2 regions of the Halobacillus sp. GSS1 genome follow, and region 2 is predicted to be linked to the other one. Evidence: riboswitches for the same ligand, from Rfam matches in the RefSeq annotation. Region 2 holds a riboswitch; the other holds the start of a gene.
The links. Region 2 has a riboswitch for S-adenosylmethionine ahead of J0K78_RS02940 (methionine ABC transporter ATP-binding protein). Riboswitches for the same ligand answer to the same signal wherever they lie in the genome.

Region 1 (7,196 bases), on a different contig from region 2:
TGTATCTGCAACAACTCAGGATGCTGACGTACCAGGAGTTGTGCGTTCCCGCTTTAAATATTCCATCACAGCAGCCATTCCAGCTCTTATTTTATTTGTAATTTTCGGCGGTGGTGGAGAGATGGGAAGTCAGCAAGTGGTCAGTGAGCTTCAAAATGAAGTTTCACCTGAAGGTCTGCTCATGTTAGCTCCATTTGCATTAGTTTTATATTTAGCTCTAAGTGGTCATCACCTTTTGACTTCATTGTCTTACGGAATTCTGGCAGCAGGCGTGTTCATCTTCTTTACTGGTCATTCTTTGAAAGAAGTCCTGTATATCCATAAGAACGATGCCGGGGAAGCCGTGATTGAAGGGGCATTGATTGATGGAATAAGTGGCTACTTCAATATGGCGATCTTGATTTTATTCATTTTAGCAGCGGCCTATCTGTTGGAGGTTGCGGGTACCATGGATGTTATCAAAAACTTCTTTTTGAAGTTAATTAATAATGTCGTGCGCCGAGCTGAACTTTCTATTTTCGGAATTGTCGCTTTTTTAAATGTATTTATTACGATTAATACAGCTGCTGAGATAGCTGCAGCACCGTTTGTCCGTAAATTAGGAACAGAAATGAACATTCACCCGTATCGTAGAGCTAACTTCCTGGATACGGTCACATCTTCTCTTGGCTACATTTTTCCTTGGAGTGGCGGGGTTTTGCTCGCATGGGCTACCGTCCAGGGAGCTGCTGATCAATACGACTTCTTACCTGTTGTCGGACCGGGAGAAGTTTTCCCGTTCGTCTTTCAGGGCTGGTTGCTATTGATTGTTATGTTTGTTGCGGCATGGACAGGCTGGGGACTTCGTTACAGTGGTAAAGATGGTGAGGAAGTTAAACCACAGGATTATAAAAAATAAGTCGTATGTCAAACCCCCTGAGTAATAAACTCAGGGGGTTTTTTGTTTTACGTATGAATGTGAGCTTTCACTTCTTTCATTTGATCGAGGTGGCGTAGTTCGTGCCAACCGATAAACTCTACCCACTGTTCCAGATTCATATCTCCGAAAGCGGGGTGGGGGAATACACGGTTTTGCAATGTTTCCTGCTCCTTATTGTGAATAAGGAAAAAAGTTGCTTCACGCGTTTTTTTCAAACCCTCTTTTGCTTGCTCCAAAGTCGTGAATTCCCCTTTCGGGCGAACGGCCTCCGGCGCTTCGACTTTATAATCACGGTTGGTCGTCTTATGAATCGGTTTTTCGGTTGCCTGCTGTGTGTCTCCCTGCTTAAGGGCCTGGTTAATCTGATAAACGATTAATTGTTCCATTAAGTATAAATGTTCTAAAACTTCAAGGATGGACCAACGATCTTCTTCAGGCTTAACTGATGCTTGTTGCTCTGGCACTTGATCTACAAAATCGAGCAGTTCTTTTCTCTTTTCATCTAAGCCATACATACAAAATCTCCCTTTCAATTGAAGTTATCTCGAGTCTATCACAATTCCTATAGAAGTTTCTTTCCCCACCCCCTCTAAAAATGAAACCTTTCCAAAGCCCTTCCGTATGTAAAGATAAGAGATTGAAATATTTCATGACCAGGTCATACAGATTATTCCAACTACGTTCGGGATGATTTGTCTAACAGTTGGAGGGAGGATAATCATGCCCATCGGCGTAGTACTATACCCGGGATTTAGTGAATATGAAATCAGTGTAGCTCTTTCAGTCTTTAAACAGGCAGAGCAAAAGGTTACATATATAGGTTTGGACGAGGAAAGAGTCACTGGTGAATCAGGACTTGAATGTGTAGTAAATGAAACAGTGGAAAATGTCAGGCCTGGCGATTATGATTGCATACTTCTTCCTGGTGTCGATAATTTCAAACATCTGGTTGATCATCAAACTCTCATTAATTTCATACAAAAAACCAATGAAGAAGGTGTTCTCATCGGTGCTATATCAAGTGCCCTATATTTCCTTGCCATGTCAGGAGTCCTTGATCATCAATCCTATACAACAGGCCTTACAAAAGAACAGAGAGTCTTCTTAAATGTGTTCAATGAGAATACGTATATGGATGAAACGGTGGTTGTTTCAAAAAGCCTGATCACTGCCAAGGGATCCGCTTATGTAGAGTTTGGCTTGATGCTGGGGAGAACTTTAGGACTCGATTTTGATCCATCGTGGTATAGTCAATTAGAAGCATAGATACTCTTAGAATACGATAAGGAGGAACAGATGATGAGCGACTACTCTATTGATGAATTTATTAGAAAGACAAAGCAGGATGAATCAGAAAATGACTACTTTGAATTGGAGACTCCGCGGATTCTCGAAGTGAACCTTCTCGATCAAGTGTGGGCCAAGGCGGGAGCAATGATCTCCTATAATGGAAACATTAAATTTGAAAGAGAGGGCATTCTTGAGCATGGTGTCGGTCGTTTATTTAAAAAAGCGATGACCGGAGAAGGAAGTTCTCTAATGAAAGCCACTGGTCGTGGTCGCCTTTACCTTGCCGATCAGGGCAAGAAGATTACTATTTTCGACTTGGATAATGAGACCATCACGGTTAATGGAAATGATCTACTTGCTTTTGAACCGAGCATTGACTGGGATATCAAACTGATGAAGAAAGTAGCGGGGATGGTTTCTGGTGGTTTGTTCAACGTAACCCTTAGTGGAAGTGGACGTGCGGCGATTACTTCACACTATGAACCATTGACATTGTTGGTCCGTCCAGGGGAACCTGTGATCACTGACCCGCATGCTACTGTTGCCTGGTCCGGGCATTTGGAACCGAATTTCCGGACAGATATCAGTTTTAAAACATTGATTGGACGTGGGAGCGGAGAATCCATACAAATGGAGTTTGAAGGAGATGGGTTCGTTATTGTCCAGCCGTTTGAGGAAGTTTATACAACAGGGCAGAGCTGAGCAGAAGCGGATTTTTTTACAGACAGGCATGAGCATGGTATGCTGTGAATACAATGACAGCAAGAGAAACTTGATGTGCATTTATTGAAAATTTTTAATCTGTTATCCTTTACTTCGTTACAAAAACGTAGTAGGATGGGTACTAACAAAAATAAATAACGGAAACTTCTTATCCAGAGAGGCGGAGGGACTGGCCCTTTGATGCCCGGCAACCATCGAATCAATCTACGGATTGACGAGAACGGTGCCAATTCCTGTAGAATGTATGAACATTCTAAGAGATGAGAGGATCGTGCGGATATTAGCGACCCCTTTTCTTACTGGATAAGAAAAGGGGTCTTTTCGTGTAAGCACCATAACCGTCAAGGCTCTCGATAGAAGTTGCGTTAAGGGAAAGGAAAGATGTTAAATGGCAACCGCTATTTTCGGTGCAGGATGTTTTTGGGGAGTAGAAGCATTTTTTGAAAAATTCGAAGGGGTGACAGAAACGAAGGTCGGTTACATTGGCGGCCACCTGGAGAACCCGACATATGAACAGGTCAAAGAAGGAAAGAGTGGACACGCGGAATCTGTCAAAGTGAACTACGATCCAACGGTCATCACTTATGCAGAACTAGTGAATATCTTTTTTGAAGCTCACGATCCGACATCCCGCAACAAGCAGGGAATCGACGTTGGTCATCAATACCGTTCTGTTATTTTCCATTCGGATGCAAGTCAGAAATACATTGCTGAAGAGAAAATTAAAGAATGGGAAGGTAAAGGGGTCTTTAAGCGCTCGATTGTTACAGAAGTTGAAGAGGCAACAACTTTTTATGAAGCGGAAGAACATCACCAGAAATATTTACAAAAGCATGGCTCTGCTGCATGCTCCATTGGATAATAGAAGGGACCCTTTCACAAGGGTCCTTTTAATATTTATGAATCTTCTTTTTGCCTGGATGCATCCATAGCTTTTAAGAAATAAGCTGTAGGGAGAAGGATGCCGATTCCTGATTCAAGCAAGGCAAAGAAACGGGCCGCCCCGACAGGCAGCATGTCACCATACCCCACGCTCAACAACGTTTCCCCACTAAAGTAAAGCAAGTCCAAAAAGTTTGGGTCGACAGGGTCCCGTGATGATAAACTAGTAACAAGAACGACTCCGTTTAAAGATAGCAAATAGTAAAGGAACGTAAATCCAATGAGCACACCTGTGAGTACAAAAAATAATTGAAAGAAAAGGGCCGTGCTAAAGTAACTTTTTCTGTAGGATTTATTCGTGAAAAAATACACGAGGTTCGCTGCAATGAAAATAACCGCAACGATGAATAGAGCTTGTACCATTTTTCTTCTCCTTTTTTTTAAAAATATGGAAAGGCTATGTCAGCGTCCATCGTGTAAAGATGAGCAAGCCATTATAGAAAATCTCCTACCCTGAGTAGTAGTTCCTGTAAACATAGATGAAGAGAGAATCATTAGGAAGGGGCTGGGCTTTTGTGGGTTAATGACGCCATTTTAATTGTTATGTGTATCTTCATGGTATTGGGAGCACTGGATTATTATGTGCTTGATCACCGCCTATCTCTGGGATGGCGGTTTTACGAAGCGTTTATGATGATGGGCCCGCTTGCTCTTTCGATGGTAGGAATCATTTCCCTTGCTCCCGTACTCTCCCAGTGGCTCGCCCCAGTCATCACCCCGTTGTTTTTATGGTTCGGGGCGGACCCATCGATGTTTGCATCAATGATGCTTGCTATTGATATGGGAGCCTATCCTTTGGCGGAATCCTTAGCCCTGGAGGAAGAGGCGGCCACCTTTTCCTGGGCACTTCTCGGTACGATGATGGGGCCAACGCTTGTTTTTACTATTCCTGTGGCGCTTACAATTGTACAAAAAGAGGATCGTCCTTACTTTTCCAAAGGCATTTTAGCTGGTTTAGTCACGGTTCCGATCGGATGTTTTGTCGGCGGTGCTCTGGCAGGGTATGAAGCGGTGTGGATGTTGCGTAATTTAACACCGGCTATTTTGCTTTCCGCCTGTATCGGGGCAGGTTTATGGTTGTTTGCGAACGCCACCATCCGGTTATTTTCTTATTTCGGAAAAACCATTGAAATCGTGATTATCACTGGTCTCACTCTCATTATTATTGAAACTTTGACCGGCTTCATTGTTCTTCCTGGAATGGCTCCCTTATCCGAAGGTGTGGTCATTGTTGGAAGGATCACTGTTACATTAGCGGGTGCTTATCCTCTTGTAGCTTTTATCAATCAGCGGGGAGAGCGATGGATAGGACAACTGAGTGAAAAGCTAGGAATGAATCCGACCTCTCTAACAGGACTGATTGCTTCTACGGCGCATCACTTACCTATGTTAGCGACAATGAAAGATATGGATGAACGAGGAAAAACGGTCAATGCTGCGTTTGCTGTGAGTGGAGCGTTCGTCATCGGCAGCCATTTTGCGTTTGTTGCTAGTGTAGAAAAGGACATGATTTTTCCTGTACTCATTGGTAAATTAACAGCTGGAGGGTTAGCCGTGGGCCTTGCCTTATGGATGACGAGGGAAAGCAAATCAGTTTCTTCTCGTGTTGCCCCCCTATATAATGAAAAGTGAATCCACGGAAAAGGAGTTTTTTCATGAAGACAGAAATGAGAAAGCATTATCATGAGTATATTGAAAAATTCAAGAAAGCAACTCCTGGTGAAGTACAAGAAAAAATGAAGAATGCGATTGATGAACTGGAAGCTTCAGATGAAGGAGAAGGTTTGTCTGCAGGAGAAAAAGCGCCAAACTATAATTTACCTGATGCGAAGGGAGAAACGGTCGAGCTTTATGAACAATTGAAAGACGGGCCGGTCGTCCTTACTTTTTATCGCGGAGGCTGGTGTCCTTATTGCAACATGGAGCTGAGAGCCTATCAGCAGATCCTTGAGGAGATCCATGGAGAGGGAGCAGAGTTAATGGCCATCAGTCCACAAACACCTGATCAGTCACTGACGACGCAGGAGAAAAATGAACTGAACTATCACGTACTGAGCGATGTTGGGAATGAAGTAGCCAATCAATACAATTTGGTGTACCAATTACCAGATTATCTTGTAGAAGTGTACAAAGATAAAGGACTGCACGTGGATAAACATAATGGCGATGAGACATGGACCCTGCCTGTCTCTGCAACTTATATTATTGATACAGATGGCACGATTGTGTATGACTATACGAAAGCGGACTACAAAGATCGAGCCGAGCCATCTGACGTATTAGAAGAATTAAAGAAAATAAATGCGTAAAAAAAAAGCGTCCTCTTTAGTTTGTAGAGGGCGCTTTTTTTATTTTACATAAAAAGATTCAGGTTCATGAAGAAGAAATAGGCAGCAAGGATAAATATGATGATACAAGACTGCAGGCAAAGCCCGACCACGCTACATACTTTCCCACCTAAAGCGAATCGGTATCCTGGCGCATTTGTAGAGAGTTCAAAGAGAGCTTTATTGGCAAAATGGAACCCGATCCATCCAAAGAGGATGCCGATAAAAGGAAGAAAGATGGACATTATTCCCAAAACACAAGATGTAACGGCCTTTTGATACATCAACAAACACCGCCCACTACTTTGTATATCGATTGGCATAGCTGCTTGCGACAATGGAATCGGGTTTAATTTTTGCTTCCATTCCAAGCGACTCGATTCTTGCCATCATTTCATTTACATAGACTCTTGTCCTGTTTCGATCTCCACTCCCGATATCAATATGTCCTTCGATAGTAAACGTTGCCCCTTTGTAGATATAGGGAAGGACGACTTCGATGAGAGCATTCTTCTTTTCCTCCGTAAATAAGGAGGCTACTTGTTCCGTTAACGATGTTTCGTAGGAAATACGTTCATGGAGAGTAGTCATTTGTCTGTGTACCACTTCTTTTCGGAAACAGGCCCATGCTCCTTTTCCAACACGTTGGATGACAATGCCTGTAATAAACAAGGTGTGCGAGGGGTGAACTTGGGAGTCGGTTCCCATCATGAGCTTGTATTCTCCGATGGGTTCACTCTTCATAAAGGTCAAAATATGTGAAAACACTTCTTCGAACGGCATTTTTTTATGGGTGAGATTTTGAAACACATGGGATTGGTTCACATTAGCCAACTCCTTAAATTTTTCAAAAGAAAGGGATTGTACGTCAATGAGCTAGTGACCATTCTGTTATTAAGATATTCATAGACCTACTCGGAAGATAACATGAATTTATCGAGAGTATGTGTCAGTGGTAAAAAAATTATGTGCGTTTTCATTAAAAAAGCCCTCTG
Region 2 (7,196 bases):
TTAAATATTTTGACTTTGGATTTTCTATTTCCTCGACTTCCATTGGTTTTCCAAAAGTGTTTATTACATCGTCTTCAGATGAATGTATGGATATAGAAAGGATATTTTCACCAGAGAGGTCGATACCGTCTGTGCTTTCATAAAAGTCCATCGTTTCCTTCGAGAATGGTTCACATCCTATTAAAAGGAACAACATAATCATAGTTGAAAGGACCGTTGAAATTTTCATATTTATCCTCAATATGATTCCCTCATTTTTACCAGTTGGAATATTTAACCATATGTTCCGAAACCATGATTCATGATTACTGCTGGTTAGCTCACTTTATTAAGCGCTGGATCTCAGGCTTCTACCATATGATTTGGTTTAAAAGTGTACACCAAAACATTCAATAGACTTACCGGGAATAAAGCGATGTATAGATAGAACGAAACAGGATCGCCACTCATTCCGAACTCATCCACGATAAAACCGCTGCTGTTCAGGCAGACGCTGCCGATGATCAAACTCATCGATGTAATGAAGAATAGTGTCCATCCATTCACCTTCTTTTCCTTTTGAAAAATGATAAATAGAGTAAGCAGAACGGAGACAGTCACTAATAATAAGAAGACTGGTCTCAAAAGCACAAAAGTTTCCATAAAATCCCTCCCTACTCTCCTAGTCTATCAAAGGATTCCTCCTGAAGGTAGTTGCTATCTTTTGCTTTCAATAAAGGAAACTCGTAGACTTGATTAAAGAATAGGTAAAGGAGTGAGAATCATGGCACAAGAAATCAAAGGAAAAATCGCTTATGTTACCGGTGCAGGTCGCGGAATCGGAAAGGCTACGGCTTTGCAGCTGGCAAAAGAAGGCGTTCATGTGGGGTTGATCGCCCGGACCGAAAGCCGTCTTGAGGAGGTTGCAGAAGAAGCCCGTTCCTATGGTGTACAGGCAGCAGTGGCATCCGCTGACATTTCTGACCTTGAAGAAGTTGAAAAAGCCATACAGCAGTTAAAAGAAGAAATTGGTGAAGCGGACATTCTCATCAACAATGCTGGGATCGGTGTGTATGGGAAGTTCCTTGAACTTGAGCCGGAAGAATGGAAACGGACGTTTGAGGTGAATGTTTATGGTACATACCATGTCACGAGAGCGGTCCTGCCAATGATGAAGGAGAAAAACCAAGGGGATATCATCAATATTTCCTCTAGTAGTGGGCTTAAAGGCACAGCCGGTTCTACGGCTTACAGTGGATCGAAGTTCGCCCTTCAAGGCATGATGGAGGCGCTCATGCAGGAAGTAAGAAGAGATAATATCCGCGTCTTCACCCTAAACCCGAGTCTTGTCGCGACAGAACTCGCTTTAGGCGAAGACATGGAAGGACAGGATAAAGAGAAGTACATGCAGCCCGAGGACCTTGCTGAGTACATGGTTTCTCAATTGAAATTACACCCTAGAATTTTCATCAAACAGTCGCTTCAGTGGGCGACCAATCCTTTTTAAATCAGGCACAATTCCTGGAAGGATTAAATTTAAAGAAATTAAATTAAAAGCATAGTGAGAACCGCCTGAATCATAAAGATCCAGGCGGTTCTTTTTTTATGAATGTACTCTCCGATGATTTAAGTAATGTTGACCTGTTCCAAACAACGCGTATGGTTGTCTGGAACGATATAAAAAAAGAGGCTGACGTGTAAACGCCAGCCTTCCTTTTTATTCTTTCATCCACTGTGGTTTTCCGAAGCCTTTAAATTCTTCATCGATGATTTTTTCAAACTCCTCTGACTCCACCACTTCTTTAATATCTTTCACAAATTGAGCGTCCAGATCTTCCGTCTTCACTGCTACACGGTTCCGGTAATCATCAGGCATGTCTTCCAAAGCTAGAGCATTCAGAAGATCCATTCCGGCTGCCAGAGCATAGTTCCCTGGAACCATGGACAAATCTTCGCTGTCAACAAGACGTGGCAATTGCCCTGCTTCGACTTCGACAAACTTGATGTCTTTCTTATTCTTCGTGATGTCGTTCAATGATGCACGTAGAGGATCGACACTGTCATCAACCTCAACAAGGCCTTCATCTTCAAGCACAATCAATGCACGGGCAAGATTCGTCGGATCGTTCGGCACGCCCATCGTGCTTCCTTCTTCAATACTCTCGATATCCTCGTATGTATTGGAGTAAATCCCCATTGGTGCCGTCGGTACGATGATCACTTCGGATAGATCCAGGTTGTTTTCCTTGGCGAACGACTCTAAGTAAATTTTATGTTGAAAAAGGTTTGCGTCCAAATCTCCATTGGCAAGGGCTTTGTTTGGTTGAACATAGTCTGTGAATTCTTTGTTCGTCACCTCGTATCCCTTTTCTTCCAACAAGGGAGCGATCGCTTTCGTGACCATGTCGCTGTACGGTCCAGCCGTAGCGCCGAATCGGATCGTGTCTTTTCCAGAAGCGTCCGCACTTTCTTCTTCCTCTCCGCACGCAGCTAGAAATGCAATCGATAATAAAGTGACACCTAACAAAATGAGTTTTTTCATGATGGTACCTCCTAAGTTTTCTTTAATTCTTTTTCACCGTTTTGGCAATGTAATCGCCTGTGTATTGTACGATTTGAACAAGAACAATTAGCAGGATGACGGTTGTAAACATGACAAAGTTATCATAGCGGTAGTAACCATACCGAATCGCCAAGTCTCCAATTCCACCGCCCCCGATGGCCCCTGCCATGGCCGAGTACCCAATCAAACTGATGGCAGTGATCGTCAATCCGCTGATTAATCCGGGTTTGATTTCCGGGAAAATGATATCTTTAATGATCAACCAAGGAGAAGCCCCGCAGGCGATGGCCGCTTCGATCACCCCTTTGTCAATATCACGCGCCGATGATTCCACAATCCTTGCGTAAAAAGGGATCGCAGCTACAGAAAGAGCGACGGATGCCGCAACCGGCCCTGTCGTAGTTCCGATCAGGAAGTTGGTAAAAGGAAACAGAAAGACGAGTAAAATGATGAACGGAACCGAACGGATCAGGTTCACTACGACGCCGACGATGCTTTTGATGGTTCGATTCTCCAAAAATAAATCACGGTCTGTCACAAACAGAAGTAATCCAAGCGGAAGTCCTGCAATTAAAGCGACGAGGAGTCCGATACCTACCATGATCAGTGTTTCCAGGAATGATTTATTCAGCTCTGGCCAGAGATTGATCAGCTGTTCGATCATCTTGCAGCACCTCCACTTCTCCAAGTTTCCCTTTCAAATCATCGATCGCCTGTTTGACAACTTTCTGTTCTCCAGTCAATTCCATGACGAAGTTTCCGAGCGCCTGGTCCTGGATGTAGTCGATTTTCCCGTGGAGAATATTGGCCCGTACTTTAAATCCTTGCAAGAGGTCTGACACAATCGATTCGTTCGCCGAGTCCCCTTTGAACGTCATATGTACGATGGTCCCTTTTCTTTCGGAGAGAATCTTTTCAGGAATTTTGAAGTCGATCACCGTTTGAATGAAGCGTTTGGTGAGTTCGTTTTCAGGCGCTGCGAAGATTTCGTACGTAGACCCCTGTTCTACGATTTTCCCGTCCTCCATCACAGCACAGCGATCGCAGATTTCTTTCACGACTTCCATTTCATGGGTAATGAGAACGATCGTGAGTCCGAGTTTGCGGTTGATCTTTCTTAACAACTTCAGTATGGATTGTGTCGTGTTCGGGTCCAGAGCAGAAGTGGCTTCATCACATAAAAGCACTTTAGGATCATTGGCGAGCGCTCTCGCAATGCTCACTCTCTGTTTTTGACCTCCACTTAACTGGGCAGGATACGCATCAGCTTTATCTGACAAACCGACAAGGTCCAAGAGCTCCTGGGCCCTTCTTTTTCTTTCCTGTCGGTTGACGCCTGAAGCCTTTAAAGCGAAGGCGACATTTTCCAAAACGGTTTTCGCCATTGCCAGGTGGAAACCCTGAAAGATCATCCCGATGGATTGCCTTGCCTTCCTCAGGTCTTTAGGATTCAATGTCATGAGATCGATTCCATCCACCATGACCTTCCCTTTTGTCGGACGTTCCAGAATGTTCATACATCGCAGCAGCGTACTTTTACCAGCCCCGCTGTACCCGACGACTCCGAAAATCTCACCTTTCTTGATGTCCAAGGAGACGTCATCGACTCCGATTACGGTTTTCTCCTTGGATTGATAGACTTTGCTCAATTGTTCCAATGAAATCATCGGCTTCCCCCCTCATGATTATGTTAAATAAAGTCCCATAAAAAAACTCCCGCCCTTTACGGGAGAGAGTTTCGCATGAAAGACTGCTAAACTCTTATCTCCCAGAATAGAAATATTCTGCAGGAATTAGCACCACTCCAATTGGAAGGTTGCTGTGATCTCTACGGGCCTTTTCCCTCAATCACTCTTGATAAGAATTTCGTTTATGTTTTAACACTTTAACGCAAGTGATAGGTTTTGTAAATAATTTTCTCAATTTTTTCAATTATAATTTTTCTCCGTTGACATGGCATTTTCAGGTATGGATAATAATGGTCATATCTTAGAGGGAGGAATTTTGAATGGAAACGATCCAAGTACAAGGGGCGCCGACTTATTACCGTTGCGAGCCCGGCATTTTGCAAAAAGTACCTGACCTCGTGAAGGATGAAACGTTCACGCATGGGACCATCATCCATGGCAGCGATTCGTGGAGCATGGTCAAACCTTACATCCCTGAATTTCCATTTGCTGTCGAAACCATCCCCTATGAAGGGGAATGCACACATAAAGAAGTGGAAAGAATCGCGGAGAGAATCACAACCACAGATGTCCTGATCGGTGTTGGTGGAGGGAAAATCCTCGACCTTGCGAAAGCATGCGGGGCTCGCCTGGACCTGCCTGTGATTCTGATTCCCACCTTGGTTTCCAACTGTGCCGCTTGGACGCCTCTCAGTGTTTTTTACGATGAAGAGGGGAATTTCCTTGAATATATCATTTACAAAAGAAGTACATACATGGTCATCGTCGATCCGGGTATGCTCGTTACCTCACCTGTAGAATATCTCCGGGCAGGGATTGGAGATACGATCGCCAAATGGTATGAGGCCGACGTTTTGACGAGCCATATAAAAGAAAAGCCTCTCCCCTTGGAAATGGCTCTCCACGCTGCAAAATTGTGCAGAGACGTTCTATTCCAGGAAGGAAAAGACGCTGTGGCGGCCAATGAAAACACTCAATGCACGTTCGCATTCACACATGTCGCTGAAACGATCATCATGGCTGGAGGTATGGTCGGGGGTTTTGGAGATGGTTACGGTCGTATATCCGGCGCGCACTCCATCCACAACGGCCTGACGAAAGTGCCGGGGACACATAAGTTTTTGCATGGAGAAAAAGTAGCCTACGGCATCCTTGTCCAGCTGGCTCTCGAGGGTAAAACCGATCAAATCGAGCAGCTGATTCCCTTTTACAAATCCATGCAGCTCCCTCTCACCCTCAAGGAGCTGGATGCAGATTCCCTGGAGGATATAGAAACCATTTCCTACTATGCCACTCGTCCCAGCGAATCAATTCACCTGATGGGGATTCAAACGCAAGCCCAAGTAAAAGAAGCGATCCTTACTGTAGAAAAAAGCTTAGCCTCCTTGTAAAAAGGCTAAGCTTTCATACAGCGGGCTAAGTAAATGCCACTCGCTGCCGCCTGCGACAAAGAGTGCGTCTCCCCGGAGCAGTCTCCGATCAAATACAAACCTTGTAGCTCCGTTTCAAAATGCTTATCTGTAAAGATCTTCGCTTCATAAAATTTGCTGTCCATTCCATATAGGATGGTGTCACAATCGATTTTTTCTCCAAGCAGCCCTTCCAATGCCTCGAAAAACTCAAGAAGCGCTTCTAAATAAAGAGGCGGAACTTCATTTTGGAGATCTCCTGCTTCTGCTTCCAGCGAAGGATGGATCACTTCTGAATCAAGACGAATCGACGTTTTTCCTGCCAATAGATCTCCCAACTTCTGAGCCACAATCCTGTCCTGCCCTTGATTGATACCTCCAATGACACGATGAGCTTCTGCCATAGCTTCGGCTTGATTTTTGAAATACCGCGGAACGAAAAGAGTGAAATTCAAATTCTGACTCGGTTCCTCCTCGTTCTGATTCTGACCATCTGCCATCACCAGGCCATGCTGATACTTGCGTATGATTCTCCCGCGTGGATTCATGCAGTAAGTGGTCGCGGAAAAGCGGTCGTTTATGTAATGCAGTTTCGTTTCAAACGTTTCCTGAAGGATGGCATCAAGCTGATTGCCGCGCATCTCCACCCGGACCCCGAGATCCAACCGAGTCTCTCCTGCTTTCAGCCCTAAATCCCGGGTCTTGGATTTCAGCCATTCTCCCCCGCTCATGCCTGTCGCGAACACTACTTTCCTGCTTTGAAACCGCCCATGGTTTGTATCAATGGAAAATCGGCCGTTTTCTTTTGTAACCGCCGTCACATCCGCTTCGAAGGTAAACGTCAACCGTTCAGACATGACCTCATACATGCTTTGAAAAACCCCCCGGGCGAGCTGCGTCCCCAGGTGGCGGACTTCTGTTGAGAAAACCCGTAAGGAGTGCTGGGCGGCTTTTTTGGAGAGTTTCTCATTTTTCGTACTGTATTTTTCCACAAGGTCGCCACCATAAGAACATAAAAGCTCATCGACTTCTTCCATGAGCGAGAGCGTTGCCTCTTCCCCGATCTTCTTTCCCAGTTGTCCTCCAAAGTCGTTCGTATAATTGAATTTCCCTTCGGATTTTCCCAACCCGGCAAATCCTATGTAGCGATCGCAAGGGCCATCACAGATACAGCTCTCCTGCTGCAATCCACACGTCCGTTCAACCAGAGGTTTTCCTTTATCGATCACATGGATGTTCACATCCGGATGTTCCTCGGCTAACGTGTGAGCAAGAAACACCCCGCTGACGCCGGCACCAATGATCGTTATGTCATACATGGGATCACTCCCCTTTTTCACGGACTTTGGCATAGATACACGTATCGGTTAAACGTTTTCCATCGACAGAAAGATCGTCGTTGCGGAGGATTCCTTCCAGTTCAAAACCAAGAGACTCCGGAATGGCGCGGCTTCTTTTGTTTTCCGATTCACAGCGGATTTCCACCCGCGCTCCACCCAGGTCATGCAACGCATAGGTCGTCAAAGCTTCCACCGCTTCCCGCATGTAGCCTTTTCC

Region 1: it holds a riboswitch for S-adenosylmethionine, as region 2 does, so the genes downstream of both, msrA (peptide-methionine (S)-S-oxide reductase MsrA) here and J0K78_RS02940 (methionine ABC transporter ATP-binding protein) in region 2, are expected to answer to the same signal.

What each region holds. Positions count from the first base shown of each region.
Region 1 covers NZ_JAFLHE010000018.1:25,138-32,333, reverse strand. The annotation lists gene J0K78_RS18630 (Na+/H+ antiporter NhaC family protein) at 1-898, shown strand, start outside; gene J0K78_RS18625 (DinB family protein) at 946-1,434, opposite strand; gene J0K78_RS18620 (DJ-1/PfpI family protein) at 1,640-2,185, shown strand; gene J0K78_RS18615 (AIM24 family protein) at 2,219-2,911, shown strand; SAM riboswitch class I at 3,078-3,199, shown strand; gene msrA (peptide-methionine (S)-S-oxide reductase MsrA) at 3,321-3,794, shown strand; gene J0K78_RS18605 (two pore domain potassium channel family protein) at 3,830-4,237, opposite strand; gene eutH (ethanolamine utilization protein EutH) at 4,388-5,506, shown strand; gene J0K78_RS18595 (peroxiredoxin-like family protein) at 5,530-6,183, shown strand; gene J0K78_RS18590 (ribonuclease H-like YkuK family protein) at 6,502-6,984, opposite strand.
Region 2 covers NZ_JAFLHE010000001.1:563,057-570,252, forward strand. The annotation lists gene J0K78_RS02915 (hypothetical protein) at 1-229, opposite strand, end outside; gene J0K78_RS02920 (hypothetical protein) at 343-642, opposite strand; gene J0K78_RS02925 (3-ketoacyl-ACP reductase) at 764-1,486, shown strand; gene J0K78_RS02930 (MetQ/NlpA family ABC transporter substrate-binding protein) at 1,697-2,521, opposite strand; gene J0K78_RS02935 (methionine ABC transporter permease) at 2,544-3,206, opposite strand; gene J0K78_RS02940 (methionine ABC transporter ATP-binding protein) at 3,166-4,209, opposite strand; SAM riboswitch class I at 4,301-4,406, opposite strand; gene J0K78_RS02945 (iron-containing alcohol dehydrogenase family protein) at 4,551-5,621, shown strand; gene J0K78_RS02950 (FAD-binding oxidoreductase/lyase) at 5,627-6,958, opposite strand; gene J0K78_RS02955 (GNAT family N-acetyltransferase) at 6,963-7,196, opposite strand, start outside.